3 regions of the Priestia sp. SIMBA_032 genome follow, and region 2 is predicted to be linked to each of the others. Evidence: riboswitches for the same ligand, from Rfam matches in the RefSeq annotation. Region 2 holds a riboswitch; each other region holds the start of a gene.
What was found. A riboswitch is a leader RNA that binds a small molecule or an ion and turns the genes downstream of it on or off. The one in region 2 is predicted to bind thiamine pyrophosphate.
Positions count from the first base shown of each region.

Region 1: another riboswitch for thiamine pyrophosphate. It lies ahead of SB717_RS04670 (acetylornithine deacetylase); the one in region 2 lies ahead of thiT (energy-coupled thiamine transporter ThiT).
Region 3: another riboswitch for thiamine pyrophosphate. It lies ahead of thiM (hydroxyethylthiazole kinase); the one in region 2 lies ahead of thiT (energy-coupled thiamine transporter ThiT).

Region 1 is NZ_JAWRXD010000001.1:932,722-937,769, reverse strand. Features, by position in the region: gene SB717_RS04675 (MupG family TIM beta-alpha barrel fold protein) at 1-664, shown strand, start outside; TPP riboswitch at 883-985, shown strand; gene SB717_RS04670 (acetylornithine deacetylase) at 1,100-2,377, shown strand; gene tenA (thiaminase II) at 2,383-3,054, shown strand; gene SB717_RS04660 (ABC transporter ATP-binding protein) at 3,047-3,811, shown strand; gene SB717_RS04655 (ABC transporter permease) at 3,808-4,551, shown strand; gene SB717_RS04650 (ABC transporter substrate-binding protein) at 4,548-5,048, shown strand, end outside.
Region 2 is NZ_JAWRXD010000003.1:80,585-85,632, reverse strand. Features, by position in the region: gene SB717_RS10590 (ethanolamine ammonia-lyase subunit EutB) at 1-238, opposite strand, end outside; gene SB717_RS10585 (ethanolamine ammonia-lyase reactivating factor EutA) at 265-1,683, opposite strand; gene thiT (energy-coupled thiamine transporter ThiT) at 1,840-2,445, opposite strand; TPP riboswitch at 2,478-2,578, opposite strand; lysine riboswitch at 2,753-2,937, shown strand; gene SB717_RS10575 (amino acid permease) at 3,040-4,479, shown strand; gene SB717_RS10570 (hypothetical protein) at 4,516-4,884, opposite strand; gene SB717_RS10565 (GNAT family N-acetyltransferase) at 4,988-5,048, opposite strand, start outside.
Region 3 is NZ_JAWRXD010000003.1:467,907-472,954, forward strand. Features, by position in the region: gene SB717_RS12545 (hypothetical protein) at 1-617, shown strand, start outside; RNA gene ssrS (6S RNA) at 727-904, shown strand; gene SB717_RS12555 (pyridoxamine 5'-phosphate oxidase family protein) at 1,053-1,481, shown strand; gene thiE (thiamine phosphate synthase) at 1,511-2,155, opposite strand; gene thiM (hydroxyethylthiazole kinase) at 2,169-2,975, opposite strand; TPP riboswitch at 3,050-3,158, opposite strand; gene SB717_RS12570 (MFS transporter) at 3,351-4,568, opposite strand; gene SB717_RS12575 (TetR/AcrR family transcriptional regulator) at 4,665-5,048, opposite strand, start outside.

The sequences.
Region 1 (5,048 bases), on a different contig from region 2:
ACAAGAAGTTGAAGCACTCTTATATGCTGGTCTTCATCATCATCAGCTGCTTGCATGGCATAATTTTTATCCGCGGCCTGAAACAGGGCTTGAAGAAACATTTTTTCAACAGCAGACAGATTTATTTAATGAACTTCGTATTCCAGTCTGCGCTTATATTCCGGGAGAAGGCAAAAAAAGAGGCCCTATTTATCAAGGTCTTCCTACTAGAGAAAAAGACCGTAATAAATGTCCTTTTACCTCTGCAGTAGATTTATACGAATGCGGAGTAACAGAGGTTTATATTGGAGATCCATACGCCGCATCAAGTTTATTAAAGCGTTTAGTTCAATATCAAGAAAATCGCATTATTCCGCTACGCATTCGTTCACCTCATATAGATGGAACGTACAGCGTGCGTCCGGATGTATCAAGAGACGTTCTGCGTTTGGTTGATACTCGATCTGTAAAGCCAGTGCCGCCATTTCATACAGTAGAACGCAGAATCGGAGCAATTACAATGGACAATGATGGCTACGGGCGTTACAGAGGAGAGGTTCAAATAGCTAAAACCAATTTGCCTGCAAATGCTAATGTCAACGTGATTGGGTATGTGATAGAGGAAGATCATGAGCTGCTTTCATTAGTGAGACCGGGACAAAAACTTGAGCTTATTACTGTCTAAATGGAAAAACGGTGTATTTTTAAAAAAGCCGATAGCTAACTAGTAAGTTTATGAAAGTAAAGAGCACACACTGCTTGAAAAAGGTGTGTGCTCTTTATTTTACTAAAAAGGAAACTATTTTCATTGCTGAATCATGAACCTTTCTATTGAATAAAACGCTTTACTATGATAAAACTATTACAGGTAAACATATAATAATAGATAATCTTATAGAGATACAACACCACTAGGGGTGCTTTCGAAGCTGAGAGAGACGAGAAGTCTTAACCCTTATAACCTGAACTAGGTAATACTAGCGTAGGAAAGAGGTATTGTAATGGATGTTTTGTATGGTATTTCCTTACGAACTCGTTATAATAATTTTTTGTATATAAACAAAAACACTTCTTTCCTGCGAAAGAAGTGTTTTTTTATGCGTAAAGGAAGGTGTCATACATGGAAGAAACAATTGATTTGCTTGTCAAACAGGTAGAGGAGCGCAAAGGGGAGCTAATCCAGTTATTAAAAAAACTTGTTTCATATAAAACGCCAGCGCCTCCTGCACGAAATTCTCATGAAGCGCAGCTGTACGTAGCGGATTTTCTTAAAAACTGCGGTTTTTCCATCGATATGTGGGACTTATATTCCAACGATCCTATTGTAGTGGGCACATTAAAAGGACAAAAATCAGCTGACTATCAAAGCTTGATTATTAACGGGCATATGGATGTAGCTGAGGTACAAGAAAATGAAGAGTGGGAGACAGACCCGTTTGAAGCTGTCGTGAAAGACAATAAAATCATCGGACGCGGAGTTGCTGATATGAAAGGCGGCTTGGCAGGGGCATTATTTGCAGTTCAGCTTCTAACAGAAGCAGGAATTGAGCTGCCGGGAGACTTGATTTTTGAATCCGTTGTAGGAGAAGAAGTAGGAGAGGCAGGTACGCTGCAATGCTGTCAGAAAGGGTATACAGCTGATTTTGCGCTCGTAGCGGATACAAGTGATTTACATATTCAAGGTCAAGGCGGAGTGATCACGGGATGGATTACGATAAAAAGCAGTAAAACCTATCATGACGGTACACGCCGAAGTATGATTCATGCTGGAGGAGGACTCTTAGCCGCAAGCGCTATTGAAAAGATGGCAAAAGTGATCGGAGGGCTGCAAGAATTGGAGCGTCACTGGGCTGTTACAAAGAGCTATCCAGGATTTTTGCCAGGTACAAATACGATTAATCCAGCAGTAATCGAAGGTGGAAGACATGCTGCGTTTGTTGCAGATGAATGCAGGCTGTGGATCACCGTTCACTATTATCCAAATGAGTCGTACGACCAAGTATCAAAAGAAGTGGAAGAATATATTATAGCTATTGCAAAAGCAGATCCATGGTTAAAAGATAACCTGCCAACCTTTGAATGGGGAGGCACATCGATGATTGAAGACAGAGGAGAAATCTTCCCGTCATTAGAAATTGATGAAAATCATGCAGGAGTACAGCTGCTTGCACATACTCATGAACAAATGGAAGGGAAAAAGCCTCCAATTGATGTGTCAACTAGCGTAACAGACGGGGGATGGCTAGCTGATGCGGGAATTCCGGCAGCTATTTACGGCCCGGGAAATTTAGCAAATGCACATGCTGTGAACGAACAATTAGATATGAATCAGCTTATTCAATATACAAAAGTGATGGTGCAGTTCATTTATACGTGGCTGCATACGCATAAGGAGTGATCATCATGAAATTTAGTGAACGATTATACGAAAAGCTGCAGCCTATTTGGCGTCAAAATCATAATCATCCCTTCGTACAGGGAATGGGAGACGGAACGCTTGAAAAGGAGAAGTTTCGCTTTTATATGATTCAAGATTACCTTTATCTAATTGATTATGCCAAATTATTTGCAATTGGAGCTATGAAAGCTACCGATCTTCAAACGATGGGGAAATTTGCTGCGCTTTTAGATTCTACGTTAAATGAAGAAATGAGTTTACACCGTGAGTATGCCAAGAAATTTGAAATCAGCGAAAAAGAATTAGAAAAAGCGCAGCCATCTCCTACAACGCTTGCATACACACACTATATGCTGCACGTTGGTCAAAGCGGAACATTAGCTGAATTAGTGGCGGCTCTTTTGCCTTGTATGTGGAGCTACTGGGAAATAGGAAAAGAACTCAGTGAAAAGCCTGGGGCTGAAAATGAGTTTTATCGAGAGTGGATTGAAATGTACAGCTCAGAAGAATTTGGAGAACTGGCGACGTGGTGTATCAACTTATTTGACTCACTTACTGAAGATAAATCAGAAGCTGAGTTAGAAAAGCTCGAAGAAATTTTCTTAAATACGACCCGTTTTGAGTATATGTTCTGGGATATGGCTTATAAAGAAGCGATGTGGCCAGTTCATGAATAAGTCTGTGCTATCTTTTCAAAACGTCAGTTTTACGTACAAAAACGGCGATCAAGCGATTTTAAAATCATTAAACTTAGACGTGAAAGACGGCGAGTTTGTCAGTATCGTTGGAGCGAGCGGATCTGGAAAAAGTACGTTGTTTCGTCTCATTACAGGTCTTGAACAGCAGAGTGAAGGCGATATCGTGATTAACGGACAGTCTTATGAAAAGCGACTAGGAAAAGTAGGCTACATGCCGCAGCAAGATTTACTTCTTCCGTGGCGCACGATTCTCGACAATGCAGCACTGCCTCTCGAGCTTCACAATGTGTCAAAAGCAAGTGCTCATAGGCAAGTGTCTCAGCTGCTTGAAGAGTTTGGCCTAAAAGGGTATGAAAACCGTTTTCCAAGTGATTTATCGGGAGGGATGAAGCAGCGCGTTTCTTTTCTCCGGACGGTATTAAGCGGTTCTAACGTGCTGCTTTTAGATGAGCCTTTTAGTGCACTTGATGCCATTACGCGTTTGTCGATGCAGGAATGGCTGCTTGAACAATGGCAAAAGCGTAAACATAGCATCTTATTTATCACTCATGACGTCAACGAAGCGCTTTTTTTATCAGATCGTATTTTTATCTTCTCAGACAAGCCGGTAAGTCACCTTGAAGAGATTCAAGTGCCGCTTAGCAGACCTCGAACGCAAAAAGATTTGAATCAACAGCGAGTGCTTGACTTGAAAGATTATTTAATTGAACAGCTAAGATCGAAGGTGAACACATGAAAAAGTACGGGGCTTCAGTGATTTTAGTAGTCATTTTGCTGGCTGCTTGGGAAATTGGAGCACGCATTGTAAACTATCCGTTTATTTTACCAACGCCCAGCGGTATTTTAACGAAGCTTTGGGAACTGCGAATGGATTTATTGTTTAAGCATTTACCAGCTACGTTATCTATTGTCGTAATTGGGCTTGTAATATCCGTTGTGCTAGGGGTTCTGCTGGCTGTGTGGATGAATTGGAGCCCGCTTATTGAGCGTGCTTTTTATCCGCTTATTATTGCTTCACAAATGATTCCGACCATTGCCATTGCTCCTGTATTTGTGCTGTGGTTTGGCTACTCCATTTGGAGCAAAGTGATTGTGACCGTATTAATTACGTTTTTTCCCATTACCGTTAGCACGTTTGACGGGCTTCGTTCCACAAACAAAGAGTTAAAAGAACTCATGTTAACGATGGGAGCAACAAAAAAAGATATATTTTTTAAGCTGAACATTCCTTCTGCACTGCCTCATTTTTATTCAGGGCTCAAAGTAGCGGTTACCTTTAGCATAATAGGTGCTGCCATTGGGGAATGGTTAGGTGCGCAAGCAGGCTTAGGATATTTCAGTCGTCGTATGATGACACAGTTTGATGCAGCTGGTGTGTTTGCACCAATTGTGATTTTATCCGCGCTTGGTATTTTATTCTTTATTATTGTAGTAGGTTTCGAAAAACGTTCATTAAAGTGGAGGAAAACAGAATGAAAAAATGGTTTGTAATTGGCTTAAGCCTGCTGCTTGTTTTGATGCTCGCTGCTTGCGGTCAGAACAAGGAAAATAAAGCTGGTGACAGTAAAAAATTAAAAGACGTTACAATTATGCTTGATTGGTATCCAAATGCAGTGCACAGCTTCATTTACGCTGCACAAGAAAAAGGATATTTCAAAAAAGAAGGGCTGAATGTAAAAGTACAGTTTCCCGCTAATCCAACAGACTCACTTAATTTAGCAGCTGCAGGGAAAGTCACGCTCGGCCTTTACTATCAGCCTGATGTAGCAATGGCACGAGCAAATGAAGATGTGCCGGTAAAGTCGGTAGGAGCGATTGTAAGATCTCCGTTAAACCGAGTTGTGGCATTGAAAGATAGCGGTATTAAGCGTCCTAAAGATTTAGAAGGAAAAGTAGTAGGCTACAGCGGAACACCATTAAGTGAATCTGTTCTAAAGAAAATGGTGAAAAGCGATGGAGGAGATCCCAATAAG
Region 2 (5,048 bases):
TTTGACTTTCGATTAACGCTGAGACATTGTCTTCATCTGGACTTAGCAGTGGATAATTTCGAATATCAGCAAGTGTGATACCAGCTAGAACTTGTTTGGCTGCCATTCGTTCTTTCATTGACTCAGCGCTAACTCCCGCTAGCTGATCTCCAGAACGCTCTTCGTTTGCTTTGGCCATGATTTCTTTTAAGCTATAAAATGAAAATGTTTCTCCTAACAATCGGGTAGTTTTAAACATCTTTTCCTCCTTGTATGTTCAGTGGATTATGATGAAAAAGCGAGCGTTTTAACCGAAACAGAGATTGCCTCTCCAGCTACGGGTAACCCTAGATCGATATAATCTCCGTGGGTAAAATCAATTTGATCTAAACAAATAATTTCTAATTCTTTCTTCTGTTTGGCTAGTGCTTGTCCTAAAGCTTTTGCAATATCTTGCTCGCATAAAACAACGAGGCACTTAGCTCCCTTAAAACAAGCAATGAATTCAGCGCTTATTACTTTTGCTAATTCTTGAAGCATCTTATAGCTGCAGTAAGGAAAATGAGATAAAGCAATAGCAGCGGGAGGATCTTCTGCACTGAAAACAGTTGAAGCCTGCATACATGCCGTTCGAGCTCTTTCTTGAAACAGCTGCGGATTCCACTCATCCTCTTGCTGTACGGGTATTTCTATGATCGGAATATTTTTCAGCGGCAGCCGTTTAGACCCAATGTATACGGTTGACCCGCTAACTTCTGTATTTTGCATGCCGGCTCCAATGACAGTAGCGCGCGTTGTTTCAGCGGCTTGAGATACCTGTATGGATTGAAAGTGATACGCTAGCAGCGGACCGATATCTCTGTGTATGGCCACTTCCTTCACTGTTTTTGGCTTATGTTTCTTCATCATTGCTCCTATTCCTCCTGAAACCATGATTGTTTCCGGTTGGATAGAAGATCTTATATGAAGAGAAACGAGCAGCGAAGAGGTTTGAGTCAGTGCTCTTACATAATTCACGGTTTCTTCAGCTAGCAATTGACAGATAGAAGAGAGTTTTTCAAATGTTGCTTTTTCACCTTCATACAGCATCAAAGAATTATTTTTTAAAAATTCAGTTAAATAAGACGAAACGTAGGTAACAAGACCATCTGAATTCAGACGAATTAATCTTCCGCCTACATGCAATGTGAATGTCTCTATCACTTTGCCATTTTGACATAAAGCGATGTTAGCGGTGCCTCCCCCTACATCGACATTGGCAATCACTTGATTTGTTTCAAGAGAGCGTTCGATTGCTCCCGATCCTTTTGCTGCTAACATTCCTTCTAAGTCAGCACCAGCTGTTGCAACAACAAAGTTCCCAGCGTGTTCAGCTAGATAATGAACGATACTCTCTGCATTTTGCTTCCGAGCCGTTTCTCCTGTAATGATCACAGCGCCTGCCTCCACTTGATCTAAGGAGATCCCTGCTTTTTTGTATTCTTTTTCTAGTAATAGCATTAACCTTCGGACATCGATTTCAACCTCGTTTACCATAGGTGTTGTATAGATGGAACTTGCATACGTTACGCGACGATCAATAATTTGACAGCCTGGCAGCGTAAACTGATTTTGTTGATTTGCTATTAACAGCTTGCTTACAATCAGTTTTGTTGTGCTTGTTCCAATATCTAACCCTATGCTCATCATCCATTTCTGTAGCATACGATCAATCCCTTATCTCGTTTGAATATGGTGATTATCATAAAACATTTTTTTGAATATTTCACTAACTATGTTATCAAACCTGACATGCTTTTGTGTAAACAAAGGTGACAAATGACAAAAAAGACTAAACCTTGGTAGATTTAGTCTTTTTTATTATGAGTGTGATTTAGTTACAATCATTCTTGATGCCGATGGAATTAATAGTGAAAGAATGATTAAGCAGGCTATTAATGACCCTACCATTGAAATTCCGTTCATTGAAAAAGAATACCACAGAGCGGACATTCCCTTTGGCGCATATGATCCCCAAAAAATAATACCAGCAATAAAGTGCCAGAAATAACGTGCGAAGCTGCCGATAATAAGGGATAGAACAATTAAAACAAAAGCTTTTGATCTGTTATTGTTAGCTAAATTTGTTTTGATAGATTGTGAAAAAACACCTCCAAAACCTATAAAAGCAAAAGCCACAATATATTCAATAAACGTTTGCAGTGCTGTTAAAATATAAGCCGTCCCTGTTGCTAACTGCAAAAGCCCCCATAATAGACCAGATAGAGCTCCGCCTTTTACTCCCCAGCGAAAGCACATAATAAAAATGGGCACCATGGAGAACGAAATACTCACAGCCGTTGCAATCTTAATGGAAGGCAAAAGATCAAGTAAAAGTGCTAATGCTGCAAAAATAGCTATTTCAATTTTAGCCTGTAAAGGTAATGCCTTATTCACGTTTCTCACTCCTGTTTTTGAATCATTCATATCAAACGGTTTACACAGGAGTAAGCAAATATATGCTACTATTCCCACATTCCTACGCTAGCGTTAACTAACAGGTTCGAAGGGTCTGAACAATTTGTTCACTCTCAGCACGGCGGCTCCCCCTGTGGTACGTTCGGATATTTATGTATTATGAAGACACTATTTATTATACCATATGTCACAAAATAGATTCGAGAGATTTCAAAGATGTTTCTATTTTCTGAATCTATTTTTTATAATGACAATCGTTTTAGTATTTGATATACTTCTTTTATGTCAATTGAATATAAAAAACCCTCATCCTAATCGATGAGGTAGAGGTCGCAGTTTTTAATAGTAAAGTAACGGAAATGCAGAGAACATTGAGGATGTTGCTTGAAAGGAAAAATTGCCGAAGTTTAAATCACTTCTCGGTTGATTTAAGCTGGGGCTGTCTCCGAACAGGAACAGAACTGTCACATCATGCGAATGATGTGAAGAGCTATCTTCACGGAAGGTTGACGCGGTTTTCAGATTTAAAAGCGCGCACATATACTGCGGGCTTTTTTTATGTTATCCCGTCTCTTTCCGTACATTCGAAAGGAGTATTTATCTATGCAAGAGCAGCAAGAATTAAAACGTGGGTTGAAATCTCGCCACTTAACGATGATTTCATTAGGAGGAGCCATCGGAACCGGTTTATTCCTAGCAAGTGGTGGAGCAATTCACACAGCAGGACCTGGGGGAGCGCTTTTAGCTTACGCGATCATTGGCGTCATGGTTTACTTTTTGATGACCAGCCTGGCGGAGCTCGCAGCTTATATGCCTGAAGCCGGTTCGTTTAGTACGTATGCGTCTCGGTTTGTAGATCCATCCTTTGGTTTCGCTCTCGGCTGGAACTATTGGTACAACTGGGCTATTACGATTGCAGCTGAATTATCCGCTGGAGCCCTTATTATGAAATTTTGGTTCCCAAACTCTTCCTCTATTTTATGGAGTGCCCTCTTTTTATTAATTATGTTTGGGCTTAATTACCTTTCTGTAAAAGGATTTGGTGAATCGGAATTTTGGTTTTCGTTAATTAAAGTAATAACGGTTATTATCTTTTTAGTTATTGGTATTATGATGATTTTTGGTATCTTTAACAATGAAGCACCGGGTTTTAAAAACTTCACGCTTGGTGATGGACCTATTCACGGTGGATTCTTTACGGTATTAGGTATTTTTATGGCTGCTGGTTTTTCATTCCAAGGAACAGAGTTGCTTGGAGTCGCAGCTGGAGAAAGTGAAGATCCGGAAAAAACGGTTCCTCGCGCAGTTAAACAAGTCTTCTGGCGCATCTTGTTATTTTATATTTTAGCTATTTTTGTTATCGGGATGCTTATTCCATACACAGCGGATTCCTTAGCAAGTGATGATGTGCGAGTAAGTCCGTTTACTTTAATATTCGAACGAGCGGGTCTAGCGTTTGCTGCATCAGCTATCAATGCCGTTATTTTAACAGCTGTTTTATCTGCTGGTAACTCAGGTATGTATGCTTCTACACGTATGTTGTGGAACTTAGCGAAAGATGGAAAAGCACCGAGGTTCTTAGCAAAAGTGAATAAACGAGGCGTTCCGGTTAATGCTTTAATCGCAACGGCACTTGTCGGTACACTTGCATTTGGTGCTTCATTTTTTGGAGATGGTGCGGTATACACATGGTTACTTAACGCTTCTGGTATGTCTGGTTTTATTGCTTGGTTAGGAATTGCGATCAGCCACTATCGTTTTAGAAGAGCATTTGTTGCTCAAGGTCATGATTTGAGTGAACTTCCATATCATGCAAAACTTTTCCCATTTGGCCCTATCTTTGCCTTTATTTTATGTGCCGTTGTTATTTTAGGCCAAAACTATTCGGCGTTTATGGGTGACTCGATTGACTGGTACGGTGTACTTGTTTCTTATATCGGACTGCCTTTATTCTTAATTGTTTGGTTAGGATACAAATGGACGAAAAAGTCGAAGCTTATCTCGTTAAAAGAATGTCAAGTAACAGTGAAAAAATACGAATAAAAAAAGCTCTCTATTCTTTTGAATAGAGAGCTTTTTTTATATGAGCTGATCAGCAAAATGAAGAGATATATAGGCGGGTTGGTTTTTCATAACAAGCATATAACCTTTGAGGGGGCGATTATGGTAATCAGCAGCTTCTATATAATAAATATGCTGAATCAACCTGCTTAAATGAGTTACAAAAGATGGAAGTTGGTGATTAGGAATGGTTTGGATGTAGTCTATGATTTCTTGTTTCGTCTGAAGGCCAGAATGGGTACATTCTAACAGATGAAAAAGCGGATCTGCTGCTATAGTAGATAGTTCAGAATTGTGTTTGATTCTATTCAGCTGGATATGCAGTTCTTTTTTGGACCATCTTTTCGGCACAGCTCTTAGATGTTGATACTGAAAATGTGTATTCATGATAGCTAACACCTTTCGTATTAAAATAATAAAACAACTTATTATTTTAATAACCTTTACACATGAAACTAAAACGTTACAATGTGTAAAGGTGTCATACATCTTATAAAATAAGCTGATAAAAAAGCACATCTTGCCACTGATCAAATTTCCAGCCTACTTCT
Region 3 (5,048 bases), 390 kb from region 2:
ATATCATTGTATGGGCTATGCTGGTACTATACGCCTTGCTGCTAGCTCCGGGAGCAGGCGCCGCTGATGATTTGCTGTTTAAAAACCTTATTACAGGAAATTTTCAACAGGTAGATCCGCTCGTGGTTATGGTATTCTCTTTTTTAGGACTTTTCCCAGTATTGTTCATGGTAATGATCTGTAAAAAAGATACGTACAAACTGCCTGGATGGCCATTTTCTCTTTCATCATTTGCGCTTGGAGCTTTTTCTCTTTTGTTCTATTATCATTGGAAAGAACAAAAAGTTCGAACTCGTTCGCGTATTCCTTCACGTTTCATTGCCATCATTTCTTCTCGTTTATGGATTGGACTATGCTTAGCACTCACGATTGCAGGTTACGTATACGGACTATCCGTAGGTTCAATAAAAGCTTATGGAGATGCTTTTATGCAGTCACAGCTTGTTAGCGTGATGACCGCTGATTTTTTTGTTTTAACGTGGCTTTCTTACTCCGTTATGACAAAAGAAAGGATAGCATCCCGGCCTTACCTTCTTTTATGTTTCATTCCAGTTGCCGGCCCTTTTCTTATTTTGTTACTGGATAACCGCCAACATATTAGAGAAGAAAAACTTTAAATAAAAGTCTTGCGTTCCATTCATTATTCCGTTATAATCATTTCTTGTACGATAAAAGTTGATTAATTAGAAAACATTTATATATCGGCATCTTATTTACATTTGTTATACATACCTGCGCTGTGCGTATACTCATGTTGTCTTAAACCTTTGAGTGTTAAAAGGGAGCTCAAAATTTAGCTGCAGATAGCACGCCCTTCTTGGGACGCTAAACCCGGCTATGAGAGCACCCACCTAGTAGATCTGGGTATTTAAGACACTTAGGGTTACGGCAGTGCGGGGTTATTTTTTAGTTAGCTGTAGCTAGCTTTTTTTTATTTTTCAATTTATTAGTTTACATAATTATTTTATTGTTAACTTATATTTTTTTTAGACATGTATGTTTTATTTATCTTCGATTGAGGAACATAAAAAGTAATAAAGGAGATGGATAAAATGAATGAACAAAAAATTGCTAAAAAAGTAAATGAAGTATTAGAAGGAAATCGTGTAGGAACATTAGCCACAGTTGTAAGCAACAAACCCCACTCTCGCTATATGACATTTTTCAGCGATGAAGATGGTATCGCTCTTTACACACCAACAAATATCAATACACATAAGGCAGAAGAAATCGAAGCCAATCCGAACGTACACGTACTATTGGGCTACAGCGGCGAAGGATATGGCGATCAATACTTAGAATTATCTGGGACAGCTGTTCTTCGTACTGGTGATCAATTAAAAGAACGTATATGGAACGATCACATGAAAGAATGGTTTGACGGTCCAAATGACCCTGAGTATGTTGTTCTGGAAATTACGCCAAACGAAATTCGCTTTATGAATGAAGGCGAAGAAACTCCTCAAACTGTTCAGCTATAATAAAAAAAGCGCACACTGTGCGCTTTTTTTTATTTTCCTACCGCTTCTTTCAATTGAGCTGCTTTTTCTTTTGGAGACGCTGCTAAGCTAATCGCGGTAATAATAGAAACGCCATCTGCACCTGCTTCTACTACTTGTTTGGCATTTTCAGGCGTGATGCCACCGATTCCTACAATTGGAAAGTCAATATTCTGGTTTCGCACTTCTTCAATTAATTTTGTACCTTGCACTGCTTTTGCGTCTTTTTTTGTAGAAGTAGGAAAAACCGGTCCCATTCCTACATAATCCGCCCCGTCTTTTATCGCTTGCTGCAGCTCTTGTATATTATGAACAGAGACCCCCACAATTCCTTTTCCTATTTTTTCTCGAACAATATGAGCTTTTTCATCTTCTTGTCCAATATGAACGCCATCTGCTTGTAAACGAATCGCTAAGTCAAGATCATCATTCACAACAAAAGGAACGTTGTGCTGCTGACAAATTTGCTGAAGTTCCTTCGCCAGCTGATATTTCGCTTCTCCTGTTAGGGCACCTTCGCCTTTTTCACGAAATTGAAACACGGTAACGCCGCCTTCAATTGCTTCTTTCAACACTTCTTTCGGATCTTTTGTACAGTTATTGCTGCCCATTATAAAATAAACTTGCAGCAGCTTTTTGATTTCTTCGTTTGTCATTTTCCGGCTCCTTTTAACGTTGATGTACTCTTGCATATGATTCAATATCCTGCCCAGATAAAAGATGAAGCTGATTTAACAGCTCAATTTGAAAGCTCCCCGGCCCTTCTTCACTTTTTTTCGCTGCGGCGATTTCACCTGCCACTCCGTAAAAACTTAAAGCAGCAACGCTTGCCTCGACATATTCTTTTTCTACAGCAGCGAAAGCTCCTATAATTGATGTTAACAGACATCCAGTACCCGTCACTTTCGTAAATAACGGGTGGCCGTTGTCTACTGTATACGTTGTGTTTCCATCCGTGATTACATCTTGTTTACCCGTAATAACAATCACTGTATCTAATTTGTTCGCTGCTTTCTCAGCAAGTTCAATGACGTCTCCTTGCCCTTCTAATGAATCAACGCCTTTAATGAGCCATGACTCGCCTACTACGTTCGCAACTTCAGCAGCGTTACCGCGAATCACGGCAATATTTAATTCTTCTACAAGCTGACGTGCTACTTCTGTACGAAAAGGTGTCGCTCCCGCTCCTACAGGATCGAAAATAATCGGCACGCCGTTTTCATTTGCTGATTTTCCTGCTATTCTCATCGCTTCTACTTCTTGAGCCGTCAGTGTACCCATATTTAAGACAAGCGCTCCGGCGATTCGAGCCATGTCAGCCACTTCTTCCTTCGCATACGCCATAACAGGTGACGCTCCTAGAGCAAGCAGTCCATTTGCTGTAAAATTGGTTACCACAACATTCGTAATATTATGAACAAGCGGACTTGTATCTCTTACTTTTTCTAATTGAGCTGAAATTTTACTAATATCCATGTTCTCTCACTCTTTTCATTTAGTTTTAACACTGCAAAAAAAGACAAAAAAGCACTTTGCGCATGCAAGGTGCTTTGGTATGTACTCACATTCCCTGCGCTGGCATTATCCAACAGGTTCAAATGGTCAACAGGCGCCCCTGTACTCTCAGCCTGCCCCGCGCAAGCTCCCATACTATTCTTGTTACGTTTAAAGTTTACTATTAACTTTTTTTATTTGCAACCATTTCACTGTTTTGCCGATAAAATAAAGCTTCACTATAGGCTGAGTGGTATTGTAAATCTTATAGCTTTACTAAAAGCAGCAGTAAAAGATCTCCAGTAAGCTACTGGAGGTCTTCTATCCCTTAAAAATTCTATCATTTTTTCCTTTTCGTTATTTCTCTTGAATCGCTTGATTTCTCACAGCTGCTTTTCGGTCCTTCCCTGCTCTTAAAGATAAAAGAAAACAAAGCAGCAGTACAAGTGCAGCTGATACGTACGGATAATTAATGTTTATATCAAAGAGAAAGCCTGCTACAACGGGTCCCATAATATTCCCCAGACTTGTATAAGCAGAGTTTAGTCCGGCTACATACCCTTGGTCGTCTTGTGCCATCATCGACATTTGCGTGCTGATTGCCGGACGTAAAATATCTGTTGCTAAAAAGACGATAAATGTCACAACAATAATAAGCCAGTACGTGTGCACAAATAGCGTAAGTAAAATAAAAAGTCCCGTCATCATCAAGCAAAACGAAATCACTCTTTTTTCACCAAACTTATTTAAAATCCAGCCAAAAATCGTAACCTGCACTACAGCCCCTGCAATAGAGCCAAACGTAATAACAAACGCAATATCTTTTGGCGTAAAGCTAAATTTATGATCCACAAATAGTGAAAAGATCGTTTCATAATTGGATAATCCAAACGATGTCACAAAAACGATAATTAAACTTAAAAAATAAGGTTCTTTATAGGAATTCATAAGCTGCAGCAGCAGCCGATCTTCTTTTGGATTCTCATTATTTGAAACAGCATGATTTTGTACAGGACGAGACTCTGGCAAAACAAAAAGCGTAATCACTGCAGCCAAGCCTCCTGCTACTGCGGCCATATAAAACGGTACGCGCATACCGTATTCAGCTAAAAAGCCTCCGATACCGGGCCCGATAATAAATCCTGTTGTAATCGCCGCCGTCACATAGCCCATTCCTTTAGCGCGTTCTTTAGCAGACGTCACGTCCGCTGTATAGGCCATAACAGCAGGCATAATAAGCGCGGCCCCGACCCCGCCTAGCATTCTGGATACAAATAATAAAAGAGGTATACTCACTGAACCAAAGAACCATTCAGACAAGGCAAAAACAATCATTCCCGCTACAATAATTTTCTTTCTTCCTAATGAATCTGATAACCGCCCCGCTAAAGGTGAAAACAGAAATTGAGTTAGTGAAAACACCGCTACTAAAAGCCCCATCACGCTGCCGTTGATATGAAGCTCCGTCATATATGTTGGCATAATTGGAATAACGAGACCGATTCCCGTAAAGATAATAAAGATATTTAGCATGAGCAGCAAAATCGCCGCTCGATTTCTTAACAATAATGACATATAAACCTCCTGGTTACAAAAATACTGAACGTTCGGTCTATAAAAACACAAAATAATGAGGGATTACTCATTACCGCAATAAGCATCCCCGATTATTTAAGAAGACCTTGCTATAATTCCGTTTAAAAATACATCGATTGCGGAACGGTAAAGCTGCAGGGCATTTTCCGTACTCATTTTTCGAGACATGCGGCTCATTCCAACAAACAGCCCTTCTAAAACCACTGCAAGCTGCTCTGCATTTTTATGAGAAAACTCGCCTTCATCGATGCCTTGTTGCAAAAGTTCGCGGTTAAACTCCACGTGTCGTTTCACCATCTCATCAATTCGCTCTTCGATGTCGCTGCCCTTTTCTTCGTTGTTAAAAAACTCATCGGCAGCTTTCGTAAGAGGATGATTCAAATCATCTAAAATGATTTGCTCCGCTATTCCAAAAAGCTTATCTCTTGTTGTTTTGTAAAGAGACTCTCTTTCTCTCCA